2 regions of the Vibrio metoecus genome follow, and region 2 is predicted to be linked to the other one. Evidence: riboswitches for the same ligand, from Rfam matches in the RefSeq annotation. Region 2 holds a riboswitch; the other holds the start of a gene.
What was found. A riboswitch is a leader RNA that binds a small molecule or an ion and turns the genes downstream of it on or off. The one in region 2 is predicted to bind thiamine pyrophosphate.
Positions count from the first base shown of each region.

Region 1 (15,398 bases), 1.3 Mb from region 2:
TACCATCCCCTTCCTGCCTGAAGCTTCAATTAGGAAGAGAGCATATCCGGCAAATGTGCAGTAACCGACAGCGCATCGTTTTGAAACACGCTATAACTTGTGTTGTACGCTAATTACGGTATAGAGGTCAATTTTGCGAAAAATCAGTCGTTACGAGTTTATTCAACAGTTTCAATTTCATTTGCCCGTCGCATACCACCGTGAAAGTTTACTGCGTGTCGCGCATTTAGCACCCGACACGCTACGCAAAGCCTCTGTTTTGATTGGCTTAGTCGAACGTCAACAAGGGCTGCACGTGATTTTAACAAAGCGAGCCGCACATTTAAGGCATCACCCCGGACAGATCAGCTTTCCCGGCGGAAAATATGAAGAGGGTGACCGTTCACTCCAACACACCGCAAAACGTGAAGCGCGGGAAGAGATCGGTATCCTTGAAGAGAAAATCCACATTGTTGGACAGCTACCCGAGTTAGTGACTGTGAGCCAATTTGTGGTAACACCGATTTTGGCGTTTGTTGAGTCAGACTACCAAATTCAGCTCGATCACAATGAAGTCGATGAAGTATTTGAAGTGCCAATCAGTTTTTTGCTTGATCGAAAAAAGCTCTACAGCGGTACGTTTCAGCTAAAAAATCATTGCCATAGAGTGTTCGCCATCCCCTATAAACAACATTTTATATGGGGTATGACCGCACAAATCATTCAATCCCTCCAAAAACAACTTATTAATTACAATGAGTTAGTTTAATTTCGTTTTTAAGTTGGTATTTCTTAACAAGCTTGGTTGATTAGAAAATCTAATCCAAAAGCAACGCAACCGTTTGCTAGCTCATTCGTTGAGAATCTTTCACCCAACGATAACTTTAACTAATCCAACCTATTAACAATTCTCACATGTGGCACGCCAATTTCGTGATCAAAAATAGGTTTTTGACAGAAGTTTCAATAAGCACAGCCAATCATGATTTAGATCTAGTTTTATTATGTGAAAAATGTGCAAAAATGCGCTCCGACTTATTTCCTGTTCCCAAAATGAGTAAAAACATATGAATACTACAACAGCGGCTACTTCTACAGCACGTTCTGCTAGCAAGTGGACCTACAAAGATTTCACCTGGGCTCTGTCCCTTTTTGGTACGGCGGTTGGTGCAGGTGTACTCTTCCTACCGATTAAAGCTGGTGCAGGTGGTTTCTGGCCATTAGTTATCCTCGCGTTAATTGCAGCACCAATGACATGGTTTGCTCACAAATCTTTGGCTCGTTTCGTTTTATCTGCAAAAAACCCTGATGCAGACATTACCGACACCGTTGAAGAGCACTTTGGTAAAGCTGGCGCTAACCTTATTACTTTTGCTTACTTTTTCGCCATCTACCCTATCGTGCTGATTTACGGCGTGGGTATCACCAACACCGTTGACTCTTTCCTCGTTAACCAAATCGGCATGGAATCCATCCCTCGCTGGTTGCTCTCTGGTGCGCTGATTATCGCGATGACAGCAGGTGTGGTATTTGGTAAAGAGCTGATGCTGAAAGCCACTTCTGCCATGGTTTACCCTCTGGTATTTATCCTACTGGCACTGTCTTTCTACCTGATTCCAGATTGGAACACTTCAATGATCGAAGTCGCACCTGATTGGTCAGCAATGCCAACTATTGTATGGCTTGCGATTCCAATCATCGTGTTCTCTTTCAACCACAGCCCAATCATTTCTCAGTTCTCTAAAGAGCAACGCCAACAATTTGGTGACAACGCAGTGAAGAAAACTGACATGATCACTGGCGGTGCAGCGATGATGCTGATGGGCTTCGTGATGTTCTTCGTATTCTCGGTGGTACTGTCACTGTCTCCTGAAGAACTGGCTATGGCGAAAGAGCAAAACATCTCCGTTCTGTCTTACCTAGCGAACGAACACGCTTCACCAATCATCTCTTACTTAGGTCCTATCGTGGCATTCGCAGCGATCACTTCAAGCTACTTCGGTCACTTCCTTGGTGCACATGAAGGTTTGGTTGGTCTGGTGAAATCTCGCAGCGATATGCAAATCAGCAAGATTGAAAAAATCTCTCTGGGCTTCATCGTAATTACCACTTGGATTGTTGCCATTATCAACCCAAGCATCCTTGGCATGATCGAAACCATGGGCGCACCAATGATTGCCGCTATCTTGTTCCTGCTGCCTGTATTCGCAATGCACAAAGTACCTGCGATGGCGAAGTTCAAGACTTCAGCACCTGTACAGATTTTTACAGTTATTTGTGGCTTGGCTGCGATTAGTTCTGTAATCTACGGCGCTCTTTAATCTCTACCTTTGCGTATGAGCTTAAAACACAAAATATAACAATACAAAAAGCCTCCCTACTCCTAGGGGGGCTTAGTTTTGAGGCATTCAAAATGATTAGTGTATTTGACATCTATAAAATCGGTGTTGGTCCTTCGAGCTCACACACGGTTGGACCGATGAAAGCGGGTAAAGAGTTTATTGACGAACTACGCTCAATGGGAAAATTGCGCGACGTCACTAAAATCACCGTGGACGTTTATGGATCGCTATCACTGACAGGGAAAGGTCACCACACGGATATCGCTATCATCATGGGTCTGGCAGGCAATACGCCAGAGAAAGTGGATATCGATTCGATTCCGGGCTTTATTGCTCGTGTAGAAGAAACAGAACGTCTTCCTGTTGGTATGCACTGTCATACCGTCTCTTTCCCTCGTGAAGGTGGCATGAATTTCCACCGCACTAATCTGGCATTGCACGAAAACGGCATGCAGATTCACGCGTGGATCAATGACGAGAAAATCTTCAGCAAAACTTACTACTCTATCGGTGGTGGTTTCATCGTTGATGAAGAACACTTCGGTAAAGAGAGTGAATCTCTCATTCAAGTTCCTTATGTTTTCCGCTCTGCTGAAGAGCTGCTGAACCAGTGTAAAGAGAGTGGCCTCTCTATCAGCACGCTAGTAATGGCGAACGAAAAAGCCATGCACTCAGACGAAGAAGTTCGCACCTATTTCGCCAACATCTGGCGTACGATGCGTGAGTGTATGGAACGCGGCATGAACACCGAAGGCATCCTACCTGGGCCTTTGCGTGTACCACGCCGTGCGGCAGCACTGCGTCAACAACTGCTGACTTCAGAAAAAACCACCAACGATCCTATGGCAGTGGTTGACTGGGTAAACATGTATGCGTTTGCGGTTAACGAAGAAAACGCCGCAGGCGGTCGCGTTGTGACCGCACCAACCAACGGTGCGTGTGGCATTATCCCAGCGGTACTCGCCTACTACGACAAATTCATCCAAACCGTGACTGAGAAAGACTATATCCGCTACTTCGCGGCTTCTGGTGCGATTGGTGGTTTGTACAAGCGTAATGCCTCTATCTCAGGTGCGGAAGTAGGCTGCCAAGGCGAAGTCGGTGTGGCTTGTTCTATGGCCGCTGCGGGTCTCGCTGAGCTTTTAGGCGGTAGCCCAGAGCAAGTGTGTATGGCGGCTGAAATCGCAATGGAACACAACCTTGGTTTGACTTGTGACCCAGTTGCAGGACAAGTGCAAGTGCCATGTATCGAGCGTAACGGCATTGCAGCGGTGAAAGCGATCAACTCAACCCGTATGGCGCTGCGTCGTTCTTCTGCTCCACGTGTTTCACTGGATAAAGTGATTGAAACCATGCTGGAAACGGGTAAGGACATGAATGCTAAGTACCGTGAAACTTCACAAGGTGGCTTGGCCATCAAAGTGATCTGTTAATCGCAACACTTTTTACTGTCACAAAAACGCCCGGATATCCGGGCGTTTTTTTATGCTTTGCATGGTCAGATTGAAGCTGACATCGATGCGCTACTCACCGCGATAAATACAACCCGCTGTGCAGGTTTCTTTAATCTCAACTTTGCTCAGCAGAGGCAAACTCGGTTTAAGCTGTTGCCAAATCCATTTTGCCAACACTTCGCTAGTTGGGTTTTCTAACCCTTCAATATCATTCAGATAATAGTGATCAAGGCGATCATAAATCGGTTTGAATGCCGCTTTAATTTCAGCAAAATCAACCACCCAACCAGTATGAGGGTTCACTTCACCTTCAACGTACAGACGAACTAAGAAAGAGTGGCCGTGCAAGCGTCCACATTTATGTCCAGCAGGCACGTGCGGTAAGTGGTGGGCAGCCTCAAACATAAACTCTTTGTATAATTCTGTTTTCATCATCATTCTCGGGGCATTAAAAGAGCCGCAATACTAAGAAATCTCCCGCATTGAGACAAGGCTATTCAAAACATAATTCTGACCAACCTCTCCTCTCACGCAAATCGCCTAAAAACATTCCTGAACAATCAATGCACTAGGTGATAATCATCGGCTTAATAAGTTGAGCTATCACAAAAGAGTATGCGTCATCCCTCATATTTAAACTCACACTTTGGTTAAGGTCACACTAACAATTGGTCTACGTTTGTCACCTAGCGAATTAACGCTATATTTACATAAGTCGGGGTCACTTATAATTACAAAACTATCATGAACTCATCCATTCTTAGTAAATTGCTGCTGACATTAATTACCGTGTTTGCCTTAGTTTTGGCAGGCTCAACCTCCTACCAATATTGGCAGCAAAAAGATCTGATTCATTCCGTGCTAAGTGAGCAGCTACACGATAAGGCCAGTAACTACTTTGATAGTTTGAACATGATGATGCTCACTGGCACCATGGCACAAAAAGAGACGTTGCGGCAGAAAGCCTTGGCTCAAGATGGCATCGAACAAGTCCGAGTTATTCGGTCGGCAACTGTGAATAAACTTTATGGTTCAGGAATGCCAGAGCAAAAACCACAAGACTCCATCGATCAACGCGCTCTCGCCGGTGAAACCGTAATCGAACCTTATTCTGGCGATTGGGGGCAAGGTATTGTGGTTGCCTTACCGATGAAGTCGAGTGAAAATTATCGTGGAACGAACTGTGTGGCTTGTCATATGGCTCCGGAAGGTGAAGTGCTTGGCGTCATCCGCCTTGAGTTTAATCTTAGCCACTTAACCCAAATGGTGAATCATCGAACTCTAATCGGTATCGGAATTATGTCCGTGATTGCCCTATTTGGCTTTATGATCACACTCTACTTTATGCGTCGAATTATTGTGCTCCCACTGCAGAAAACCTCGTTTTTCATGTCAGATGTCAGTAAGAGTAAAGATCTGTCTCATCGCTTAGCCAATGACCGAAAAGATGAACTCGGGCAACTTGCCGTATCAATTAACTCTTTGATGGATACTGTTTCTGAGAGCTTGCAGCAAGTGCAAGACACTTCGCATTCTCTTGCCGATTCAGCAAGAAAATTGACTGATGTGGCACAAGTGACAGATCAGGCAGCCAATAATCAGCAAAAAGAAACCTCCGAAGTACAGCTCAATATTACCGACATGCAAGCCAAACAACAGCAAGTCGAATACGCCACCGAAGAAGCCTCTAAATTGGTTAATCACACCACCAGTATTGTCCAGCAAAGTGCCAAGCAAGCACACGCAGCCAGTGAAGATATCAAAAATCTGGTTGGCGATATTGAATCGGTTAAACAACGTATTGTGGAATTAAATAATCAAACAACCCAAGTTTCCTCCATCCTTGGTGTGATTAAAGGCATTGCCGAACAAACTAACCTACTGGCTCTGAATGCTGCCATTGAGGCCGCCCGCGCGGGCGAACAAGGCCGAGGCTTTGCCGTGGTAGCCGATGAAGTACGCCATTTAGCATCACGCACCGCTGAGGCGACAGGCAACATTGAGAACATCATTTCTGGCTTCCAACGTGATAGCCAAGCCTCCCTCACTTCCGTTGATACTGTGTGTTCTCACGCTCACCAACGTTCAACCGAGATTGAAGAACTCTCTAAAGTCATGACCAATGTGGTCGCTGAAATGCAGCAAGTGCTCAATCATGCGATGGGAATTCAAGAGCAAACCAAACGTACGACTGAAGTCAGCCATGAGATCCAAAGTAAAGTCGATGTGATCACTCATCATGCTGATGACACTTCCCATTCAGCGAGCGAAACGCGTGAAATCAGTGTCGATCTTGAACATTTATCGCAACAATTGGAGTCATTGCTCAACCAATTTACCTTGATTGAGAAGAATTCTGCGCGGAAACCACATTAAAGGTTGAAGCTGACAAATTGACAGGTAATATGTTCCGTTGAATCTGTAAAACTCTCTACAACCCAATGTTTCGTCTATTTTTTGCGCAACGATTGCTGCAAATGGCATTGGGGTGTCTTTTATCTCAACGGAGACTGTAATAAACATGACTTACGCGCCTGTAAATGACGTACTAAGCGGCAAGCTCGCAGTAGACAGTGAAGTCACTGTTCGCGGCTGGGTTCGCACACGTCGTGATTCCAAAGCTGGAATTTCGTTTCTTGCCATCTATGACGGCTCTTGTTTCAACCCGATTCAGGCCGTGGTTCCTAATAATCTGAATAATTACGACAATGAAATCCTGAAGCTAACGACAGGTTGCTCTGTTGAAGTAACGGGTACCATTGTTGAATCTCCAGCTTCTGGCCAAGCGTTTGAACTGGCTGCGACTGCGGTAAAAGTAGTTGGTTGGGTTGAAGATGCCGACACTTACCCAATGGCGAAAACACGTCACTCTATTGAATATCTGCGTGAAGTGGCTCACTTGCGTCCACGTACTAACGTGATCGGTGCCGTAGCACGCGTTCGTAACTGCTTGGCACAAGCCATTCACCGCTTCTACCACGAGCAAGGTTACTTCTGGGTTTCTGCGCCACTGATCACTGCTTCTGATGCAGAAGGTGCGGGTGAAATGTTCCGCGTATCAACGCTAGATATGGAAAACCTGCCACGCACTGAGGCAGGTAAAGTGGATTACAACCAAGACTTCTTTGGTAAAGAAACCTTCCTGACCGTATCAGGCCAGCTCAACGCGGAAGCGTATGCTTGTGCAATCAGCAAAGTGTACACTTTCGGCCCAACGTTCCGTGCTGAGAACTCAAACACTAGCCGTCATTTGGCGGAGTTCTGGATGGTTGAACCTGAAGTCGCGTTCGCGGATCTAAACACCGTAGCAAAACTGGCTGAAGATATGCTGAAATATGTGTTCAAAGCCGTACTGGCAGAGCGTCGTGACGATCTTGAGTTCTTTAACGATCGTATCAACAACGAAGTGATCGCCCGCCTTGAAAAGTTTGTAGATTCAGACTTCGCACAAGTGGATTACACCGATGCGATCGAAATTCTGAAAAACTGTGGCAAAACGTTTGAGTTCCCAGTTGAGTGGGGTATCGACTTGGCTTCTGAGCACGAGCGCTTCCTCGCAGAGGAACATTTCAAAGCGCCAGTGATCGTGAAGAACTATCCAAAAGACATCAAAGCCTTCTACATGCGTATGAACGAAGATGGCAAAACCGTTGCGGCGATGGACGTATTAGCTCCGGGCATTGGTGAAATCATCGGTGGTTCACAACGTGAAGAGCGTTTGGACGTTCTGGATGCACGTATGCGTGAATTCGGTATCGATCCTGAGCACATGGATTGGTATCGCGATCTGCGCCGTTACGGCACAGTTCCACATGCAGGCTTCGGTCTAGGCTTCGAGCGTCTCGTGTCTTACGTAACTGGTATGGGTAACGTACGTGACGTGATCCCGTTCCCACGCACCCCACGCAGCGCGAGTTTCTAATTCCGCTCTGTTGAATGTAAAAACCGTCTCAAGCGAGACGGTTTTTTTTATACCTCAAGCTCACTCTTATTGGCTTTTCTGCTGGCTTTTAGCCATTTGCAGTAGATAAAAATGGTGTACTGGCCCATAACCTTGACCAATTTTCAGTTGATCAGCATGCCAGATCGCCTGATGAATATAGTGCTTAGCTTTCTCGACAGCGTCTTTCAACACATGACCTTGAGCGAGATAGGAAGCAATTGCCGATGAGAGTGTACAGCCCGTGCCATGTGTGTTCTTGGTAGCAATTCGTGGCGCGCGGAAATGGTGGATATTATCAACCTCGATAAGCAGATCATCACTGTCCATTTGCTGATGATTATGCCCTCCTTTGAGCAAAACAGCTTGGGTATCTAACTGACGTAGTGCAGCAATGCCCTGCTGTGGATTGTGTTGCCATTCCTGCTCTGTCATTCCAACTAAAACCGCTGCTTCCGGTAAATTAGGCGTGATTATGCTAGCAAGCGGTAACAGCGCATTTTTTAGGGTGACAACGGCATCTTCTGCGAGTAGATGATGTCCGCTAGTCGAGATCATCACCGGATCGAGCACAATCCATTTAGGTTGATATTGACGCAATTTCTTGGCAACCAGAGCGATGATTGGGGCATCTGCCAACATACCAATTTTTACCGCCAATACCGGAATATCACAGAAAATAGCATCTAATTGCTGTTCAAGAATGTCTAAAGGCAGAGGATAAACGGCAGAAACACCCAGCGTATTTTGCGCCGTAATCGCAGTAATGGCAGAACAAGCATAACTGCCGGTTGCAGATATGGCTTTGATATCGGCTTGAATCCCCGCACCGCCACCACTGTCTGATCCAGCAATGGTGAGCACTATAGGGGTAGGATTTGAAGAGATTAGTGGCATAAAGGCTCCTGTGAAAAACAGGAACTGATCCCAAACCGCAGATGAATGGCGAAACAATACGAGCTGTTGAGGATAGTTCCCTACGTCAGTCCTAACTGAATCAGGTTCAACGGGTCTCGCTACGCGATCTCAGCCTTCGATTCGCACTCTTTCATGCGCTCTCAGGCTCCCCGACTATGAGCTGCATCTTAACAGCATTTAATGCGGTGGACAGCGATTATTTATCACTTTCAATAAAGTCGAGATCACGCCACATTTCATCTAATTCCGCTTCAGACGGCATTTCACTGTGCTCAATTTGGCGAATCACTCGGCACGGGTTCCCCACGGCAACACAATCCGGCGGTATGTCTTTGGTTACTACACTTCCAGCTCCAATCACACTACGCGCACCAATGGTAACGCCATCAAGCACGATCGCGCCCGCGCCAAGCCACACGTTATCTTCAATCACAATCGGGTTGCCAGCCGCAATCGGTAACACACGCTGCGCGAGATCCAGTGGATGCCCGACGGTACTGATCACCACATTTGGCCCCATCTGTACATATTCTCCAATCGTCACAGGAGCAATATCGAGAATAGTGACGTTAGTGTTTAAGAAGCCACCACACTTGAAATGAATGTTATGGCCTAAATCGCAGAAAAACGGAGGCACAATCGTCACATCGTTTGCCGCACCCAAGAGCGAATTTAATATCGCTTGCCGTTCAGCATGCTGGGCTGGGCGCGTATGGTTAAAATCATACAGTTTCTCTTTGACCTGCGTTTGATAGGTTATCAAATCTCGGTTTATGGGTAACTGAACTGAAAAATCCTTTAAGTCGCGACTCATGGGCTTCCTTATTTCTGTGCAACACTCTGACCATAAACACTCACCTCTAATTGGCAAACTTCGTTGCATAAAGGTTGAGAGTGAAATAACACAATCCATTCGTTCAGCATAAAAAATCCAGAACTCTCACTCTCGCAAGATCGGACAGTCATTATTCTCCTGCAGTTATTGAGGCCTGTCTGGCTATTGAAGAAATATCTACCGCTATCGTTGCCCATTTTAAAGGCTAAGGTCTGAGTGATATTGCGTGCTACGAGTAGCAAACCCACTCGGCTGAAAATTTCATACGTAATAATCCCAACACACGCTGAATTTTCCCCTTCCCTGTCATCTGGTCAGTCTAAAGGCAAACCACCGGCACCGCCCTAAGCTGAAAAGCTTGGGCCATTTACATCACAAAATGACCTGCTATTCCCAATTCCTCAGCCAAGTAAAAATTTTTCGATATTTTCTTTCAGGTACTGTTGTCACAAGAATTCGAGGAAGGTATAAATACGATAAATTTAATGAGTTCAATCATTCCTTCCCACCCCTAACTTGACATGGATGTGCTTTATGTTCGAAAAAGTCGTTGCCGCCCCCGCAGACCCAATACTTGGTTTAACTGAAGAGTTCAAAAAAGATCCCCGTACCGACAAAATTAACCTCGGTGTTGGTATTTATAAGAATGAAGCGGGAGAAACCCCTGTTCTTGCTACCGTAAAGAAAGCAGAGGCAGCCTTACTTGAATCAGAGAAAACCAAATCTTATCTCACGATTGAAGGAACTGCAGAGTACGGTTTAGCAGTACAAAAACTGTTGTTCGGCGCGAATTCTGACATAGTGACTCAAAAACTAGCGAAAACGGCACAAGCTCCTGGTGGTACAGGTGCTCTGCGTGTCGCTGGTGAATTTATTAAACGTCAATTAGGTGATGTGAAGGTTTGGATCAGCAACCCAACATGGGCGAACCACCACGGTGTGTTCAACGCGGCAGGTTTAGAAACAACGCAATACGCTTACTACGATGCCGAAGCCAAAGACAAAAACTTTGCTGCTATGTTGGCGGATTTAGAGCAAGCAGCGAAAGGTGATGTGGTACTTCTGCACGGATGTTGTCACAACCCAACAGGCATCGACCCAACGGAGCAAGAATGGGAAGTGTTGGCAAAGTTAGTTGCCGATAAAGGTCTTCTGCCTCTGTTTGACTTTGCCTACCAAGGCTTTGCAACGGGTGTGGAAGACGATGCGGCAGGTCTACGTACTTTTGCTAAATACAATTCTGAAATTTTGGTTGCCAGCTCATTTTCAAAGAACTTTGGTCTGTACAACGAGCGTGTAGGTGCTTTCACTCTGGTTGCACCTTCAACAGAGGTTGCAGAAACGGCGTTCTCACAAGTTAAAGCGATTATCCGCTCTATCTACTCAAACCCACCCGCTCACGGCGCCGCAGTGGTCACTTATATTCTCAATAACCCTGCGCTACGTGCTGAATGGGAAGCTGAAGTGGCTGAAATGCGTGAACGTATTCAAGAGATGCGCGTACTGTTCGTCAACACATTGAAAGAAGTGGGTGTAGACGCAGACTTTAGCTTTATCGAGCGCCAAAATGGCATGTTCTCTTTCTCTGGTCTAAATAAAGAACAAGTCGCTCGTTTGAAATCAGAGTTGGGTATCTACATTGTAGGCTCGGGCCGCATCAGCGTTGCCGGCATGACAAAATCAAACATGCTGCCACTGTGCAAAGGCATTGCTGCGGTGATGTAATTTCGCCACCCGTGCTCATTCTAAAAACCGGCTGAAATAGCCGGTTTTTTTGTTTTGGGTGTTACCTTTTGTTGTACCTATCTTTATAAACTCCCAAACAATCCATCCCTCCGATTAGACCTCACGCAGTAAAGTGAGGTAGCATGGTCAACCCAAACCGCCAAAAACATCGCTCAACGGATGTTTGTAACGAGAGGAGCCCTCATGGACGCCGAGTTAATCGAGATTCAACAGTTTCTGCAACAGCATCCCCCTTTTGATGCCCTACCTTCTAACCTGTTACCCAACATCGCTCAACAGATTGAAATTGCCTATTTTCGTAAAGACACGCCAATTATCGGACACAAACAAGCCATTAGTGATTTGTATTTGATTCGTAGTGGTGCAGTCGAAGTCTATCGCCGTCATGGCGAGCTTTATAACCGACTGACAGAAGGCAGTTTATTTGGACAAATGGGGCTATTGACTCGCAACCAAGTTTCCTTCGCGGTCTCGGCGATTGAAGATACCTTGCTGTATTGCATTCCAGAGGCCCTCTTTCACCAGTTGCATGAAGAGTTCGACAGCTTCGCCGATTTCGTTGAGGTCGAACAATCGGTGCGTTTACGCCAAACGGTTAAGAAACAAAAAGAGCAAAACGATCTCATCACCAGCAAAGTCAAGCGGTTATTAACTCACCCAGCCCCAACCATAGATAAAAATGCTTCGATCCAGCAAGCTGCGTTACGCATGGCAAATGAAAATGTTTCGGCGTTACTGATCTTAGATAATCAGATCCTGCATGATGAAGAAGATGACTCCACACCAGTCGTCGGCATTATTACTGAGCGAGATCTCTGTCGCCGTGTTTTAGCGCAAGGTATCGATATCACTCAAGCAGTCAGTCAAGTCATGACCTATGAGGTCATCTCACTTGATCACAATGCCTACGTTTATGAAGCCATGCTCACCATGCTGCGCAATAATGTGCATCATCTTCCGGTGCTGAGAGAGAAACAGCCGATAGGCATCATCGATATGACCGATATCGTACGCCATGAATCGCAAAACTCTTTGCTCTTGGTGAGCCGTATCTATCAGCAAACCAGTATTGATGAATTAGCCCAGCTCGCGAGTGAGGTGAAAGCGAGTTTTGTACGCCTCGTCAATGAGGATGCAAATTCCCACATGATTGGCACCGCGATGTCGACGATTGGCCGCGCTTTCACACAACGCATTATTGAACTTGGTGAAGCGGAGCTAGGCGAAGCGCCGCTGCAATACTGTTTTGTAGCATTTGGTTCCATGGGTCGGGATGAACAGCTTATTGTGACCGATCAAGATAATGCATTGATTCTGGACGATCGCTACAACGCTCAACAACATGGTGCTTATTTCGCCCAATTGGCTGAATGGGTGTGTCATGGATTAGATCGGTGCGGCTATCCGCTTTGCGATGGCGACATCATGGCCAGTAATCCCAAATGGCGTATGACACGCAAAGAGTGGGAGAACTGTTTTGCAGATTGGATTGATAACCCGAATCCCCAAGCCCTGCTTAATGCCTCTATTTTTTTCGATCTGGATGGCGTATATGGTCGCACCAAGTGGGCAGAACAGTTATCCAGCTTCATTGTACGGCGCGCAAGGCGTAATCAGCGCTTTTTGGCCTGTTTAGCGCGCAATGCCCTTAACCGCACTCCACCCTTAGGATTTTTCAAAAACTTTGTGATGGAAAAAGATGGTCGCCACAATAACTCGATCAATTTGAAACGTCGAGGGACAGCACCGTTGGCAGATTTAATCCGTGTACATGCACTCGCCGCAGGATCACGAGCAAAAAACTCTTTTGAACGGCTGGATGATGTGATTGATGCAGGATTGCTGCCCCAAGGCAAAGGTAAAGATCTGCGTGATGCATTGGAATTTATTGCGATGGTGCGCATACGTCATCAAGCGGTAGATGTAGAGCAAGAGAGAGAAGCCGATAACAGCATCGAGCCAGAAAATCTCTCCGACTTTGAACGGCGGAACTTAAAAGATGCGTTTCAAATCCTCAGTAACGGGCAAAATTACCTCAAGTACCGTTATCAGGCTAACCAACACTTTAAGTAAGTACGATGTTTCAATCCGCGATTTATTGGCCAGCACGTTTGGCTCATTTAGCTAAACAGACCACACAGCCAGATCTGCAACACTATTATGCTCAACCCGTCGTCGAGGGCTCGACTCCAATTGCCGATTGCCCTCTCGTCGCACTCGACTTCGAGACCACAGGCTTAAACCCTCAGCAAGACGCTATCTTGAGTATTGGTTTAGTACCATTCACAACCTCTCGCATTGCACTTAAAGAAGCTCGTTATTGGTTGGTCAAGCCAACCCAACCTCTTGCTGAAGAATCGGTGGTAATCCATGGTATTACTCACTCGGAACTCAGCCGAGCACAAGCCCCTGCCGAGGTACTACGGGAATTAATCAGAGCACTACACGGAAAAATTGCCGTGGTACATTTTCGTCATATCGAACGAGAGTTTCTGCAGCAAGCCACATTACAACTCTGGGGAGAAGTGCTTGAGTTACCGCTGATCGATACTCTGGAAGTGGAACGCCATATACTGCAACAACAACGCTCATTTTGGCAACGTGTTACAGGGCGGCCCTTACCCTCCGTACGATTAGGACAATCTCGCATGCGCTATGGTCTTCCGTCCTATTCACCGCATCATGCGCTAACCGATGCCATCGCGACCGCAGAACTATTTCAAGCGCAATATACGCACCACATGCAACATGACACACAGATACAATCACTCTGGCTATAAATCGGATGTGTAATAAAAAGAAAAGGAGCGCAGAAGCACTCCTTTTGACTCTAGTCTATCTTCAACTTACAGTTTGAAGCGACGGATCTCTTGCTCAAGCTCATGTGACAATTCAGACAACTGTGTCGCTTGCTCAGCGGCAGAATGTGCTTCTTGCGCAAGATCGTTCGACACATCACGAATACCCACCGTATTGCGAGTAATCTCCGACGTTACCGACGCCTGTTCTTCTGCCGCAGACGCAATTTGTGTTGCCATATCGCTGATGCGCTCTACTGTTTTGTGGATTTGCTCCAAGCTGACCGATGCTTCATTCGCATCTGCAACGCTGGTGTCTGCCAAACGACGGCTATCATCCATAATGCCCACCGCTTTACCAGTGGTCGCTTGTAGCGTTTCGATCATTTGTTGAATTTCTTTAGTTGATGCGTGGGTGCGTTGGCTTAGTACACGAACCTCATCCGCAACGACAGCAAACCCACGACCTTGTTCACCGGCTCGTGCCGCTTCAATCGCCGCATTGAGAGCCAACAAGTTAGTTTGCTCAGCAATGTTTTGAATGGTCGACAGAATCGTGCTGATCTGGTGACCATGGGCTTCCAATTCTTGGATAACCTCAGTCGCGACTTGAACTTCTTCGGCCAATGACTGAATCGAACGCTGAGTTTGACTCACTTGACCACTGCCGTGCACACATGCCGTAACCGCTTCACCGGAATTTTGTGCCGTATGGTCAGCATTCCCAGCAATCTCCTGAGTGGCCGCCGCCATCTCATTGATCGCAGTAGCAACCATATTGATTTCATCTTGCTGTAAACGAATACGGCTACTGCGTTCTTCTGCTTGTGCCGCCGTGACTTTCGCTTGTTGCGCCAAGGCCGCAGAGACTTGGCTCAGCTTAAGTATCATCGTATGCATATTGCCTACAAAGGTATTAAAGTTGCTCGCCAGTTGCCCAACCTCATCATCACTACGTGGCTCTAAACGCTGGGTGAGATCCGCATCTCCCGACGCAATTTCTTGTAGAGCTTTAGATACACGACCTAAATCACGGAACAGGAAACTCACCAACCAAGAAACAATGGCAACCACAATCACAGTGATCAGCAGCGCTGTAGTAATAAGGCCAGTCAGTAATTCAGAATGTGCCGCGAACTCGGTCCGGGTGTCCATTTGAATCGCGAAGTACCAAGGAGTTTCTGGCACAGCAGCAAAGAAGAAGAATTTCTCTACTCCATTTAAGCTAAGCGACACTAGTTCACCTTGCTGAGCGGCACGCTCAATGGTTCGCATATCCAATGCTGAGGAGAGTGTTGTCACAGGTTTTAGCAAAAGGGATTTATCAGGATGCGCAAGGAAAGAACCGTCTTGACCATCGATCAACATTGTTTGAGCTTCTTTTCC
Region 1 is NZ_CP035686.1:1,439,498-1,454,895, forward strand. Features, by position in the region: gene EPB59_RS06480 (CoA pyrophosphatase) at 134-748, shown strand; gene EPB59_RS06485 (aromatic amino acid transport family protein) at 1,047-2,300, shown strand; gene EPB59_RS06490 (L-serine ammonia-lyase) at 2,393-3,754, shown strand; gene queD (6-carboxytetrahydropterin synthase QueD) at 3,845-4,207, opposite strand; gene EPB59_RS06500 (methyl-accepting chemotaxis protein) at 4,520-6,151, shown strand; gene asnS (asparagine--tRNA ligase) at 6,297-7,697, shown strand; gene thiD (bifunctional hydroxymethylpyrimidine kinase/phosphomethylpyrimidine kinase) at 7,764-8,612, opposite strand; TPP riboswitch at 8,673-8,795, opposite strand; gene EPB59_RS06515 (sugar O-acetyltransferase) at 8,830-9,447, opposite strand; gene EPB59_RS06520 (amino acid aminotransferase) at 10,003-11,193, shown strand; gene EPB59_RS06525 (CBS domain-containing protein) at 11,398-13,287, shown strand; gene EPB59_RS06530 (3'-5' exonuclease) at 13,293-13,994, shown strand; gene EPB59_RS06535 (methyl-accepting chemotaxis protein) at 14,061-15,398, opposite strand, start outside.
Region 1: linked by a shared signal. The riboswitch ahead of thiD (bifunctional hydroxymethylpyrimidine kinase/phosphomethylpyrimidine kinase) and the one ahead of thiC (phosphomethylpyrimidine synthase ThiC) in region 2 are both predicted to bind thiamine pyrophosphate.

Region 2 (15,398 bases):
CGTTGGCTGCGCGAAGTGATACAAACCAATACACTTCATTTACGTTGAATCCATAGTCGGATATTTGCGCGCCTTGCATAAAAGGAGTAGCTTATTCGCTCTCGTCCACTTGCTGTATTGTCTCTTTCATCGCGATACAGCAAGCCATAACAAAGGACTGTTTAGAAAAAGGATAACCTCAGATGTCAAACTCTTATGCTCAGCGCCTCGCGGATTTTCGCCACTGGCTACACACCCAACAACTTGATGCTTTCATCATCCCTCATGAAGATGAATATCTCGGTGAATATGTCCCCGAACACAACGAGCGCTTGCATTGGTTAACGGGTTTTACTGGTTCTGCCGGTGCTTCGATCGTTGCTACCAATCGTGCTGCGATTTTTGTTGATGGCCGCTATACCGTTCAAGTACGTAAACAGGTCTCTCCTGAGTTGTTTGAGTACCGCCATTTGATTGAAGAACCTTACTTAGGTTGGTTAGCGGAACAACTTCCAGCGGGAGCCAAAGTGGGTTATGACCCACGTATGCACCGTGGCAGCTGGCTTACTCAAGCGCAGCAAAAACTTGCGGGGAAAGTGTTACTGTGTCCGGTAGCGGATAATCCCGTTGATCGGTTATGGCATGATCGCCCAGCACCTGTTGTGTCTGAAATGCGCTTAATGCCTTTGGCGCGAGTTGGCCAGACTAGCCTTGAAAAGCGAGAGTTGATCGCAGCCACCTTGCGCTCTAAAAATGTCGATTGCGTAGTGCTTACCGAGCTTGATTCGATCGCATGGCTACTCAATATCCGTGGTTTGGATGTTTCTCGCTTGCCCGTTTTGCTTTCTCACGCGATTGTTCATAGCGACGCAAGTGTCGATTTTTTCCTTGACCCTGTACGCTTGGCGGCAGACTTTGATGCCCATGTGGGAGGGACGGTTCGCGTACATCATCCTGAGCAGCTTGAAGCGAAACTGCGTCAACTCTCTGGTCGTCGTGTCATGCTCGATTCTGCGACTAGCAATGCTTGGTTCACACTCACGTTGCAGAATGCAGGAGCAGAGTTGATCAATGAAGCGGATCCGTGCTTACTGCCTAAAGCAGCCAAAAACAGCGTTGAAGTGGCAGGAATGCGCGCTTGCCATGTGCGCGATGGTGCAGCCATGGTGCAATTTCTCGCATGGTTAGACAGTGAAGTAGCCAACGGCCGTTTACATAACGAAGCGCAGCTGGCTGAACGATTGGAAACTTTCCGTCGCCAGGACCCGACTCTAGTCGACCTAAGTTTTGATACGATTTCCGCGGCAGGCACCAACGCAGCCATGTGTCATTACAACCATCAAAATCAACCCATACCTGGTGAGCTTTCAATGAATAGCCTGTATTTGGTTGACTCTGGTGGCCAATACACCGATGGAACCACCGACATTACCCGCACCATTGCGATTGGTAATGTCAGCTCTGAGATGAAACAACAATTCACTTTAGTGCTCAAAGGACACATCGCGTTAGCTCGTGCCCGCTTCCCTAACGGCACTACAGGTTCACAACTGGATGTGTTAGCTAGACAACACTTGTGGGCGCAAGGCTATGACTATGACCATGGTACTGGCCACGGTGTAGGCCACTTTTTAAGTGTTCATGAGGGGCCACAGCGGATCGCAAAAGTACACAATAGTGTCGCTTTACGTCCCGGAATGGTGCTCTCCAATGAACCGGGCTATTACCGAGCTGACGCTTTCGGGATTCGTATTGAAAACCTAGAGCTCGTCTCTGAGTTCCAAACTCAAGGTGATTTCTCGGTACTCGGCTTTGAGTCTTTAACTCGTTGCCCGATCGATAAGCGTGCGATTGACGTGAATTTACTGACCAAACCGGAGTTGAATTGGCTCAATCAATACCATCAAAAAGTATGGGATGAAGTAAGCCCTCTCATCACTAACGAGGCAACTCACCAATGGCTTGTTCAAGCGACGTCACCATTGAGCCATTCATAACGCAATACCCGTGGGTTTAATGCATTTAGCAAGAACCTACTGATAAAAGAAAACCGCCGATTGGCGGTTTTCTTTTATCTATAACTTTTTGGAGCGTTAACTTTTACAAACTAATTAAAACCAAGTTGGTTTCACGTGAAACATCATCTCGAATAGGCTCGATGCCAATCTTGCCAAACGACTTGTAATCCCTGTGTCATTAACGCTGCGCTCACTTCTGCCGCAGAACGCTCATCACTGACAGAAAACTGCTCTAGCTCCACTTTTGGATCTGCGTATCCCCCCGGCTGAGTTTTCGAAGCCGCTGACATCGAAGTCACCCCAAGTTTGGCCACCTGATTGCGGAATTCGGGAGACTCCCGAGTAGAAAGTGATAACTCAACTTCACCGTTCAATAAGCGATAAGCACAGATTAATTGAACTAATTGCCGATCAGACATTACCGATTTCGGTTGCAATGCACCTTCACACGGGCGCAAGCGTGGGAAAGAGATCGAGTAGCGTGTTTTCCAATACTGCCTCTGTAAATAGTCCAGATGTGCGGCTACAAAAAAGCAGTCAGTGCGCCAATCTTCAAGGCCAATTAATGCCCCAATACCGATCTTATCAATACCCGCTTTCGCCAAACGATCCGGCGTTTCCAATCGGAATTGGAAATCCATCTTATTGCCACGTAGATGATGCTGAGCATAAGTTGATGGATGATAGGTTTCTTGGTAGACCATGACGGCATCGAGCCCGAGTTCAATCAGCTGAGCGTACTCTTCTTGTTGTAACGGCTGTACTTCCATCGCAACGTAGCTGAATGCCCGCTTGATGATGGGCAATACTCGGCGAAAATAGTCGATACCAACTTTAGTTTCATGTTCTCCCGTGACGAGCAAGACACTATCAAATCCCATTTTCTTGATCGCTACAACCTCACGCTCAACCTCTTCAACATTCAGTGTTTTGCGCTTGATTCGGTGCTCCATCGAAAAACCACAATAGGTACATGAGTTTGAACAAAGATTCGAAAGATAAAGCGGGATATACATCGACATAGTGTTACCAAATCGCTGACGAGTAGCTTGATAAGCGACTTGAGCCATTGCTTCGAGGTAAGGCTCTGCAGCAGGAGAAATCAGTGCTTTGAAGTCCTCCAGTGTACGCTTATGCGAAGAGAGAGCCTGCTCCACATCCCTTGCTGTTTTGGCATGAATAGATAGGCGAATGTCATCCCAGTCCATTAGTTGGAAGCGCTGCATGAACGTCATAACGCAAAATCCAAAAATCCAGTTAACGGGCTCGAAGCTGATGCCGTCCTTAAGCGTGATGGCATACCTGACTCATACGCCATGCGTCCCGCTTCAACTGCAAGCTTAAATGCTTGAGCCATCGCGATTGGATCCCTAGCGGCTGCAATAGCCGTGTTAACCAGCACCGCATCGGCACCCAATTCCATCGCTAATGCCGCATCAGAGGGTGAACCAATCCCAGCATCAACAATCACCGGAACATTAGCTTGTTCGATGATAATATCGAGGAAAGCTTTAGAGGCTAAGCCTTGATTACTACCGATCGGGGAACCAAGCGGCATCACGGCGGCACATCCGACTTCTTCCAATCTTTTGCACAGCACGGGGTCCGCATGACAATAAGGTAAGACGGTAAAACCCAATTTAACCAACTGCTCTGCCGCCAGCAAAGTCTCCACGGGATCTGGCATTAAATATTTCGGATCGGGATGAATTTCTAACTTTAACCAAGATGTTCCCAAAGCTTCTCGTGCCAACTGAGCCGCATACACAGCATCGGCCGCGTTTTTGGCACCCGATGTATTGGGTAACAAGTTGATCTGCATGTTGAGTAGAGGTGCGAGAATATCGTCGTTAAGTTGGGTGAAATCAATACGCTTCAATGCCATGGTGACCAACTCCGATCCCGAAGCTGCGAGTGCATTCGTCATGACGGTGCGGTTGGAGAATTTTCCGGTACCCGTAAATAATCTGGAATGAAATGTTTTGTCTGCAATCTTCAGCATGGGATTAGCCTCCTGCTATCGCTTGAAATAGTGAAATCTGATCACCTGCACTTAACCCAACGTGTTCCCATTCACTTCTGGGAATCACATCGCCATTGAGACTAAATACACAGCCTTGTTGCGGGAGCTTGAGCTGGGTGTGCAATTCACGCAATGAAGTTTCAGCAACAACGTTAAAAGGCTGTTGATTAATAAATATAACTAACACTGGGCACACTCCTTGATTACTGCGGAATGAATACCGCAAACAGGACAGGCTTTATCTTGGTGTAATTGCAAGGTTTGCCATTGCATTTGCATTCCATTAAAGCGCATCAATTGTTCGGCAGGAAATCGCGTGTTATCGAGTAAATAATGTAGAGCAAGTAATGCTTGTGCATTCCCTACCATTCCCACCACGGGTCCAATCACACCAGAGTCGCTGCAGCGCTGTCTCTCCGACATATCTGGAACAATGCAGTGATAGCAAGGCGAGTTTTGCTGATAGCGAAACGCCATCAAATGTCCTTCCCACCCGATTGCCGCACCACTAATGAGTGGAACTTGTGCATTAAAGCAGACTCGGTTAATGGCATGACGGGTTGCCAAGTTGTCACTGCAGTCAATGACCAGATCCACTTGATCTATTTCCAGTGTCAAAATCAGCTCGTCAACTTGCCTTGGAACGGTTCGAATGCGGACATTAGAATTCAATAGGCGGAGATGTTGGACTAGTAATTCCGCCTTATTGCCTCCTAACTGTTCTTCGCGATAGATAATCTGCCGATGTAAATTGTGTATTTCCAACTCATCTCCATCAGCAATGGTGAGACTCCCGATACCAGCTCCGACTAAATAAGGAGCCACCACACAACCAAGACCACCGCACCCGACCATCAAAATTCGCGCATTGATGAGTTTTTGTTGACCGATGTGATCCACTTCGGCAAGGCTAATTTGCCGTTGGTAGCGCAGAAAAAGTTGATCACTGAGCATCACTAGCCTCCTGAGTCAAAGTGGCTATTTTCTGTTTCAGACCCAGAAACTGCTTTTCCTTACACTCATAAAACGCAGAGAAGAGTTGGTGCACGGCGAAAGCTGGATTCTCAGCTAGAGTGATCGCCCGAACAACAGCAGCTGACGTCACTCCACAAGCGAGCACATCACGAATATTTGAGAGTTCAATCCCTCCAATCGCCACCGTGGGTATGCCTAGATCACCGTGATAAGGCATCTGATCAGCAACGGTTTGATAAGCCGCCAAGCGTACCAATCCTTGTGGTCTTGATGGCATCTGTTTAGTTGTCGTGGGGAAAATATGGCCCAGTGCAATATAGCTAGGTTGTATACATGCCGCATTCACTAACTCAAAATAACCATGGGTCGAGAGGCCTAATCGCAATCCTGCTTGCGACAACAGTTCTAAATTGGCAGACGTCAGATCCTCTTGCCCCAGATGAACACCATAAGCATGGTACTTAATGGCCAGCTGCCAGTAATCGTTAATAAAGACTTGTGCGTCATATTCCCGCCCCAAACTGACTGCGCGAGAGATTTGCTCTTCCAAGTCTTGCCGTGATGGATCTTTAATACGCAATTGAACCGTGGTTACTCCAAGCTTCAATAGAAGTTCAATCCAAGCCACATCGTCTACTACAGGGTAGAGTGTAAATTTTGCCTTATCGATTGCAGGGAAAGCGACAACTTTAACGGAATGCGACGCTGTTTTGACTACAGGAAAATGCTGCCACTGTGTCGGCCATGTTTCACGTGAAACATACAGAGCTTGACTCATCGCGGCACGAGCAATACACAATGTATCCTCAAGAGGAAAATCCAGAGCTAACAGTGCTAACACCCAAGCAAGATGTTGATTATGCTGATAATTCAATGATGTATGAACAAATGGATAAGAGATCTGTTGTGGAGTGTTCGCCTTAGTAAGCCACTGATCTATTTGGAAATCACCGTCACGCGGATCGGGCAGCCCCACCTTCACCGTACAGTTGGCCTGATGTACTGGCTGCCCTGCTAAATACTGTATGTAATAATCTAAAGGTTCACTTGCGTTCTCTGGGGAGCACACATCACTGCCAATCACTAACGAACACCCACCGATTAATACAAAATATGGACTATCACCCACATCTAAGCTGATGTGTTGTATAGAAAATCCCTGCTTTTCAGCCAGAAACAACACTGATTGCACTCGGCCAGTGAATGCAGCCATGTGACGGGGAAAAACTAAGCGAGCCATCATCACTCCTCAGCTAATTCTTTAACTAATGGATGATAGAGCTCAGCCCCCGAGGCTAAAAACTCTTGAGATTTATCGTGCATTCCTTGTTGAGCCAATTGCTCCGGCATGGTCAATTCAATGACTGAAGTCTCTGAGGTTTGTTGATGATTAGCGTAATCTCTTACCTCTTGTGAAATCTTCATAGAACAGAATTTAGGGCCACACATAGAACAGAAATGGGCAACCTTACCCGACTCTTGCGGTAAAGTTTCATCATGGAAAGCACGAGCTGTTACCGGATCTAATGAAAGGTTGAATTGGTCTTCCCAACGGAATTCAAAACGCGCTTTTGATAATGCATTGTCGCGAATCTGAGCCCCTGGATGCCCTTTTGCTAAATCAGCAGCATGTGCAGCTAACTTGTACGTAATAAGGCCTGTTTTAACATCTTCTTTATTGGGTAATCCTAAGTGCTCTTTCGGCGTTACATAGCAGAGCATGGCACACCCAAACCAACCAATCATTGCCGCACCAATACCTGAGGTAATGTGATCATAACCAGGAGCGATATCGGTGGTTAATGGTCCAAGAGTATAGAAAGGAGCCTCATGGCAGTGTTTTAGCTGCTCATCCATATTCGCCTTAATCAAATGCATCGGCACATGTCCTGGGCCTTCAATCATGACCTGAACATCATATTCCCAAGCTATTTGGGTTAGCTCACCAAGGGTACGTAACTCAGCAAATTGTGCTTCATCGTTAGCATCAGCAATCGAGCCTGGACGAAGCCCATCTCCAAGAGATAGAGCCACATCATATTGCGCGCAAATCTCACAGATTTCACGAAAATGGGTATAAAGGAAATTCTCCTTATGGTGAGAAAGGCACCATTTAGCAATGATAGAACCACCGCGAGAAACAATCCCAGTCATGCGTTTTGCCGTCATCGGCACATAACGTAATAACAAACCGGCATGAATCGTAAAATAGTCCACACCTTGCTCGGCTTGCTCAAGCAAAGTGTCACGCATGACTTCCCAAGTGAGATTTTCAGCGATGCCATTCACTTTTTCTAATGCTTGATACATAGGTACAGTACCAATAGGGACAGGGCTATTGCGCAGAATCCATTCTCGTGTTTCGTGAATATTCCGCCCAGTAGAAAGATCCATGACCGTATCTGCACCCCAGCGAGTAGCCCACACCAGTTTCTCCACCTCCTCTTCGATAGATGAACTGACCGAAGAGTTACCAATATTTGCGTTCACCTTAACCAAGAAATTACGACCAATGATCATTGGCTCGGATTCAGGATGATTAATATTGCATGGGATAATGGCACGCCCTTCTGCAACCTCATTGCGTACGAATTCAGGGGTAATCAAATCAGGAAGGTGTGCTCCAAAATTCTGGCCTGCATGTTGCTGAGTTAAACTGGGGTCTTGATTTGATAGGCGACGAGAGTTTTCTCGAATCGCAACGAACTCCATTTCAGGTGTAACAATACCCTGTCTTGCGTAATGTAACTGAGTCACTCGACGCTGCTTTGCAGACCGTCGAATCCGAGGAAGATGCCCATAGCGCAGCTCATCAAGTGTCTCATCGGCCAATCGCTCACGAGCAAAATGAGAACTCATGCTAGATAGAATCTGGGTATCCTGACGCTCTTCAATCCATGACTCTCTCAGTTTAGGGAGTCCTGTATAGAGGTCTATATCATGCTCAGGATCAGTATAAACACCAGAGGTGTCGTAGACACAGATCGGCTCGTTAGGCTCAAAAATAGGTGCCTCTTTGCTACCACCGATCAAAGTATTACTGAGGGTTATTTCACGCACAGGCACACGAATATCCGTACGAGATCCTACAAGATATGTCTTTTGAGAGTTTGGATAGGGTTCAACTGAAAGAGTTTCTATAAAACGTTTAGCTTCCAGTCTTGCTTGCTTACGATTCGACATAGCATTTCCTTTTTAATAAGAGGGAGAAATGCTTGACGGAAAAATGCTATAAGAGGTGAGTCGACAGGTAAGATCGCTACTAAAAATAATAGGTCACCCAGAGAGTCTTCTCTTGTTCCCTTCGCAGGTATTAACCTGATCAGGTTCAACGGATCCCGAATAAACGGTCTCAGCCCAATGGCACTCCGACAAGTGGAAGCATTATAGATAAAGGTTATTGGTTAACCAAGTAAAATGACTGTTTCACTTATCAACTTTTTATTAACCAGTAGAACCCAAGCCAAGCAGCGGAAATACTCAAAATCACGTTGAGCAGCACATTCGCTCCCATTTTAAAAAAGGCTCCTTGTTGCATTAACAGCACATTATCCATTGAGAAAGTAGAGAATGTCGTCAATGCCCCCAGAAAACCGAGGCCAATCACTTGTTTCCACGGGTAAGGGCTTAACCACTCGTTTTCAACACAAGCAATCAAAACCCCCATAATGAATGAACCAACAACATTCACGGTGAGCGTTCCCACAGGGAAACCCCGGCCAAAAAGAGTAATGCACATTTCAGAGACTAAGAAGCGGGCACAAGCGCCAATCGCCCCACCCAAAGCAATAAACCCCAACATAGATAGCGGCATGCTTGTTCCTCCATTATTTAGAGAAGCTATTTTAAACATTCATAATGATAAAGTGCGATATTTCAGCGCAAGAATAGATTTAATTAAAAGAAGAAATATGGGAAGAAGGGAGGCATAGATGGTAAATAAGAAAAGTTACATACGTCACGTATCACGATGTTTGACTGGAATTTGTCAAAACACAGATAAAGAAAAACCTCAGCATTGCTGCTGAGGTTCAATATATGGCAGGGGTGGAGAGATTCGAACTCCCAACACGCGGATTTGGAATCCGCTGCTCTGCCAATTGGAGCTACACCCCTGTTGTTCTTGTGAGCCTAAGCTCTAAATAAGTGGCGGAGCGGACGGGACTCGAACCCGCGACCCCCGGCGTGACAGGCCGGTATTCTAACCAACTGAACTACCGCTCCGCATTGGTTAGCGCTTGGTGCTAAATTAAAAGCCTGGCGATGTTCTACTCTCACATGGGGAAACCCCACACTACCATCGACGCTGTTTCGTTTCACTTCTGAGTTCGGGATGGAATCAGGTGGGTCCAAAACGCTATGGTCGCCAAGCAAATTCTTAAAATTCGGAAAGCTGTTTTCGTTCTCACACACATTCTTATGCGCTTAGCTTATTGAGTCCACTACAAAACCCCTTGGGTGTTGTATGGTTAAGCCTCACGGGCAATTAGTACAGGTTAGCTCAACGCCTCACAACGCTTACACACCCTGCCTATCAACGTTCTAGTCTCGAACAACCCTTTAGGATACTTAAAGTATCAGGGAAGACTCATCTCAGGGCTCGCTTCCCGCTTAGATGCTTTCAGCGGTTATCGATTCCGAACTTAGCTACCGGGCAATGCGTCTGGCGACACAACCCGAACACCAGAGGTTCGTCCACTCCGGTCCTCTCGTACTAGGAGCAGCCCCCTTCAATCTTCCAACGCCCACGGCAGATAGGGACCGAACTGTCTCACGACGTTCTAAACCCAGCTCGCGTACCACTTTAAATGGCGAACAGCCATACCCTTGGGACCGACTTCAGCCCCAGGATGTGATGAGCCGACATCGAGGTGCCAAACACCGCCGTCGATATGAACTCTTGGGCGGTATCAGCCTGTTATCCCCGGAGTACCTTTTATCCGTTGAGCGATGGCCCTTCCATACAGAACCACCGGATCACTATGACCTGCTTTCGCACCTGCTCGAACCGTCATTCTCGCAGTTAAGCGGGCTTATGCCATTGCACTAACCTCACGATGTCCAACCGTGATTAGCCCACCTTCGTGCTCCTCCGTTACTCTTTGGGAGGAGACCGCCCCAGTCAAACTACCCACCAGGCACTGTCCTCAACCCAGATAATGGGTCTAAGTTAGAACATCAAACATACAAGGGTGGTATTTCAAGGACGGCTCCAACGCAACTAGCGTCACGTCTTCATAGCCTCCCACCTATCCTACACATGTAGGTTCAATGTTCAGTGCCAAGCTGTAGTAAAGGTTCACGGGGTCTTTCCGTCTAGCCGCGGGTACACTGCATCTTCACAGCGATTTCAATTTCACTGAGTCTCGGGTGGAGACAGCGTGGCCATCATTACGCCATTCGTGCAGGTCGGAACTTACCCGACAAGGAATTTCGCTACCTTAGGACCGTTATAGTTACGGCCGCCGTTTACCGGGGCTTCGATCAAGAGCTTCGCTTACGCTAACCCCATCAATTAACCTTCCGGCACCGGGCAGGCGTCACACCGTATACGTCATCTTGCGATTTTGCACAGTGCTGTGTTTTTAATAAACAGTTGCAGCCACCTGGTATCTGCGACTCTCGTCAGCTCCATCCGCGAGGGACTTCACCATCAAGAGCGTACCTTCTCCCGAAGTTACGGTACCATTTTGCCTAGTTCCTTCACCCGAGTTCTCTCAAGCGCCTTGGTATTCTCTACCCGACCACCTGTGTCGGTTTGGGGTACGATTCCATCAAATCTGAAGCTTAGAGGCTTTTCCTGGAAGCATGGCATCAATGACTTCACTACCGTAGTAGCTCGACGTCGTGTCTCAGCCTTAGAAAGAGCCGGATTTACCTAACTCTTAAGCCTACGCACTTGAACCAGGACAACCGTCGCCTGGCCCACCTAGCCTTCTCCGTCCCCCCATCGCAATTTGATTGAGTACGGGAATATTAACCCGTTTCCCATCGACTACGCTTTTCAGCCTCGCCTTAGGGGTCGACTCACCCTGCCCCGATTAACGTTGGACAGGAACCCTTGGTCTTCCGGCGGGGAGGTTTTTCACCCCCCTTGTCGTTACTCATGTCAGCATTCGCACTTCTGATACCTCCAGCAAACCTTACGATTCACCTTCAACGGCTTACAGAACGCTCCCCTACCCAATGTCCAAAGGACATTGCCGCAGCTTCGGTGTATTGCTTAGCCCCGTTACATCTTCCGCGCAGGCCGACTCGACTAGTGAGCTATTACGCTTTCTTTAAATGATGGCTGCTTCTAAGCCAACATCCTAGCTGTCTGAGCCTTCCCACATCGTTTCCCACTTAGCAATACTTTGGGACCTTAGCTGGCGGTCTGGGTTGTTTCCCTCTCCACGACGGACGTTAGCACCCGCCGTGTGTCTCCCGGATAGTACTTACTGGTATTCGGAGTTTGCAAAGGGTTGGTAAGTCGGGATGACCCCCTAGCCTTAACAGTGCTCTACCCCCAGTAGTATTCGTCCGAGGCGCTACCTAAATAGCTTTCGGGGAGAACCAGCTATCTCCGAGTTTGATTGGCCTTTCACCCCTAGCCACAAGTCATCCGCTAATTTTTCAACATTAGTCGGTTCGGTCCTCCAGTTGATGTTACTCAACCTTCAACCTGCCCATGGCTAGATCACCCGGTTTCGGGTCTATATCCAGAGACTGAGCGCCCAGTTAAGACTCGCTTTCGCTACGGCTCCCCTATACGGTTAACCTTGCCACTGAATATAAGTCGCTGACCCATTATACAAAAGGTACGCAGTCACACCACGAAGGTGCTCCTACTGCTTGTACGTACACGGTTTCAGGTTCTATTTCACTCCCCTCACAGGGGTTCTTTTCGCCTTTCCCTCACGGTACTGGTTCACTATCGGTCAGTCAGGAGTATTTAGCCTTGGAGGATGGTCCCCCCATATTCAGACAGGATATCACGTGTCCCGCCCTACTCGATTTCACGCTCGATGAAGCGTCGGTTACGGGGCTATCACCCTGTATCGCCAAGCTTTCCAGCTTGTTCACCTACTTCACCGAGTGCTTAAGGGCTAATCCAGGTTCGCTCGCCGCTACTACCGGAATCTCGGTTGATTTCTTCTCCTCGGGGTACTTAGATGTTTCAGTTCCCCGGTTTGCTCTGTTAACCTATGTATTCAGTTAACAGTAACTGCTTATGCAGTTGGGTTTCCCCATTCGGAAATCGCAGACTCAAACGGCTCTTACTGCCTTATCTGCGCTTATCGCAAGTTAGTACGTCCTTCATCGCCTCTGACTGCCCAGGCATCCACCGTGTACGCTTAGTCACTTAACCATACAACCCGAAGGAGTTTCGGGTTGTTGTTTAAACAACCTAAGTTGTCTCGCGTTTAATTTACATGAGTGCGAGACAGATTTTGCCGGACTCAAATTTTGAACAAGACCGAAGTCTTATTCGATACCAAGCACACTTGAATGTGTTGTTGGTGTTTATCTTTCGATAAACATTGAGAACTTTACAAACAACAATAATTTGTTGTTTTGTCAGCTTTCCAAATTGTTAAAGAGCAAGATTTTCTGATGAAAACCATTTTTAAACATTCTCAGCGAAAACGCTTAAAGATGGTGGAGCTATGCGGGATCGAACCGCAGACCTCTTGCATGCCATGCAAGCGCTCTCCCAGCTGAGCTATAGCCCCACTTAATGCTCAAATCTAAACCGAATCAATCTGTGTGGACACTCATCACGATAACCATCGTGTAAGGAGGTGATCCAGCGCCAGGTTCCCCTAGCGCTACCTTGTTACGACTTCACCCCAGTCATGAACCACAAAGTGGCAAGCGTCCTCCCGAAGGTTAAACTACCTGCTTCTTTTGCAGCCCACTCCCATGGTGTGACGGGCGGTGTGTACAAGGCCCGGGAACGTATTCACCGCAACATTCTGATTTGCGATTACTAGCGATTCCGACTTCATGGAGTCGAGTTGCAGACTCCAATCCGGACTACGACGTACTTTGTGAGATTCGCTCCACCTCGCGGTATCGCTGCCCTCTGTATACGCCATTGTAGCACGTGTGTAGCCCTACTCGTAAGGGCCATGATGACTTGACGTCGTCCCCACCTTCCTCCGGTTTATCACCGGCAGTCTCCCTGGAGTTCCCACCATTACGTGCTGGCAAACAAGGATAAGGGTTGCGCTCGTTGCGGGACTTAACCCAACATTTCACAACACGAGCTGACGACAGCCATGCAGCACCTGTCTCAGAGTTCCCGAAGGCACTCCAGCGTCTCCGCTAGATTCTCTGGATGTCAAGAGTAGGTAAGGTTCTTCGCGTTGCATCGAATTAAACCACATGCTCCACCGCTTGTGCGGGCCCCCGTCAATTCATTTGAGTTTTAATCTTGCGACCGTACTCCCCAGGCGGTCTACTTAACGCGTTAGCTCCGAAAGCCACGACTCTAGGTCACAACCTCCAAGTAGACATCGTTTACGGCGTGGACTACCAGGGTATCTAATCCTGTTTGCTCCCCACGCTTTCGCATCTGAGTGTCAGTATCTGTCCAGGGGGCCGCCTTCGCCACCGGTATTCCTTCAGATCTCTACGCATTTCACCGCTACACCTGAAATTCTACCCCCCTCTACAGTACTCTAGCTTGTCAGTTTCAAATGCGATTCCTAGGTTGAGCCCAGGGCTTTCACATCTGACTTAACAAACCACCTGCATGCGCTTTACGCCCAGTAATTCCGATTAACGCTTGCACCCTCCGTATTACCGCGGCTGCTGGCACGGAGTTAGCCGGTGCTTCTTCTGTAGGTAACGTCAAATGATTAAGGTATTAGCTTAACCACCTTCCTCCCTACTGAAAGTACTTTACAACCCGAAGGCCTTCTTCATACACGCGGCATGGCTGCATCAGGCTTGCGCCCATTGTGCAATATTCCCCACTGCTGCCTCCCGTAGGAGTCTGGACCGTGTCTCAGTTCCAGTGTGGCTGATCATCCTCTCAGACCAGCTAGGGATCGTCGCCTTGGTGAGCCCTTACCTCACCAACTAGCTAATCCCACCTGGGCATATCCGGTAGCGCAAGGCCCGAAGGTCCCCTGCTTTGCTCTTACGAGGTTATGCGGTATTAGCCATCGTTTCCAATGGTTATCCCCCTCTACCGGGCAATTTCCCAGGCATTACTCACCCGTCCGCCGCTCGCCACCCAAGGAACAAGTTCCTCTGTGCTGCCGCTCGACTTGCATGTGTTAGGCCTGCCGCCAGCGTTCAATCTGAGCCATGATCAAACTCTTCAATTAAAAGTTTTTGAAGCTTTCGCTTCGGCTCAATGAATACTGATACTATCTTTCGATAGTGAATTGACTGTGCTGAATGATTGCTCATTCAAATGGCCACTCAGTTCATTGATAAATCTTTTTTTGATTATCATCAACGAGTGCCCACACAGATTGATTGGTTTATATTGTTAAAGAGCGTTCTTCTTGGCGGTCCGCTTCAGAAGAGGCGGCCATTTTAGCGAGATAAACTGTTGTGTCAAACACTTTTTTCAGTTTATTTTCGTTGGCGATTTCGCCACCTAAAACACCGAACTGAATCACTGCTAACGCTTGTTGCGTCTGCCGTGTCAGTGAGGGCGGATTATAGAGAAGCTAGTTATATTGGCAAGCACTTTTTAGAAGTTTTTTAAAGATTTCGGATACTTGGTGATGTTTTAGGCATAATTGGCTATTTGTTAATGATTAGGCCATCTACTATACCCACTACTCGCTTATAAAAAGGTGAAATCATGAGTTCAATTCGTAGCTATAAAGGCATTGCGCCAAAATTAGGGGAAAAGGTTTATGTGGATGCCAGCGCAGTCATCGTTGGAGACATTGAACTGGATGATGATGCAAGCATTTGGCCTTTAGTGGCAGCTCGTGGTGATGTGAACCACATTCGGATTGGGAAGCGCACTAACATTCAAGACGGCTCTGTATTACATGTCACCCACAAAAACGCTGAAAACCCGAATGGATATCCTCTACTGATAGGAGATGATGTGACGGTTGGGCATAAAGTCATGCTACATGGTTGCACTATTCATGATCGTGTATTAGTCGGTATGGGTTCTATCGTGTTGGACGGCGTCGTAATTGAAAGTGATGTGATGATTGGCGCGGGCAGTTTAGTGCCTCCTGGCAAGCAACTCGAAAGTGGCTTTCTTTATATAGGTAGCCCAGTCAAACAAGCACGCCCTCTCAATGAAAAAGAGCGCGCTTTTCTCTTAAAGTCTTCAAGTAACTACGTTCAGAGTAAAAATGACTATCTGAATGACGTTAAAACCGTTCGCGAGTGATCTCAATTTGACCTAGAGAGTTAAACATTTCGTCTTCAATCGC
Region 2 is NZ_CP035686.1:2,754,793-2,770,190, reverse strand. Features, by position in the region: gene EPB59_RS12640 (LysR substrate-binding domain-containing protein) at 1-48, shown strand, start outside; gene EPB59_RS12635 (aminopeptidase P family protein) at 183-1,976, shown strand; gene thiH (2-iminoacetate synthase ThiH) at 2,120-3,232, opposite strand; gene EPB59_RS12625 (thiazole synthase) at 3,229-3,999, opposite strand; gene thiS (sulfur carrier protein ThiS) at 4,004-4,207, opposite strand; gene EPB59_RS12615 (HesA/MoeB/ThiF family protein) at 4,201-4,974, opposite strand; gene EPB59_RS12610 (thiamine phosphate synthase) at 4,964-6,235, opposite strand; gene thiC (phosphomethylpyrimidine synthase ThiC) at 6,238-8,178, opposite strand; TPP riboswitch at 8,278-8,376, opposite strand; gene crcB (fluoride efflux transporter CrcB) at 8,429-8,809, opposite strand; tRNA gene EPB59_RS12595 (tRNA-Trp) at 9,035-9,111, opposite strand; tRNA gene EPB59_RS12590 (tRNA-Asp) at 9,143-9,219, opposite strand; rRNA gene rrf (5S ribosomal RNA) at 9,251-9,366, opposite strand; rRNA gene EPB59_RS12580 (23S ribosomal RNA) at 9,461-12,346, opposite strand; tRNA gene EPB59_RS12575 (tRNA-Ala) at 12,635-12,710, opposite strand; rRNA gene EPB59_RS12570 (16S ribosomal RNA) at 12,773-14,315, opposite strand; gene EPB59_RS12565 (hypothetical protein) at 14,475-14,615, opposite strand; gene EPB59_RS12560 (gamma carbonic anhydrase family protein) at 14,804-15,355, shown strand; gene EPB59_RS12555 (DUF1488 domain-containing protein) at 15,336-15,398, opposite strand, start outside.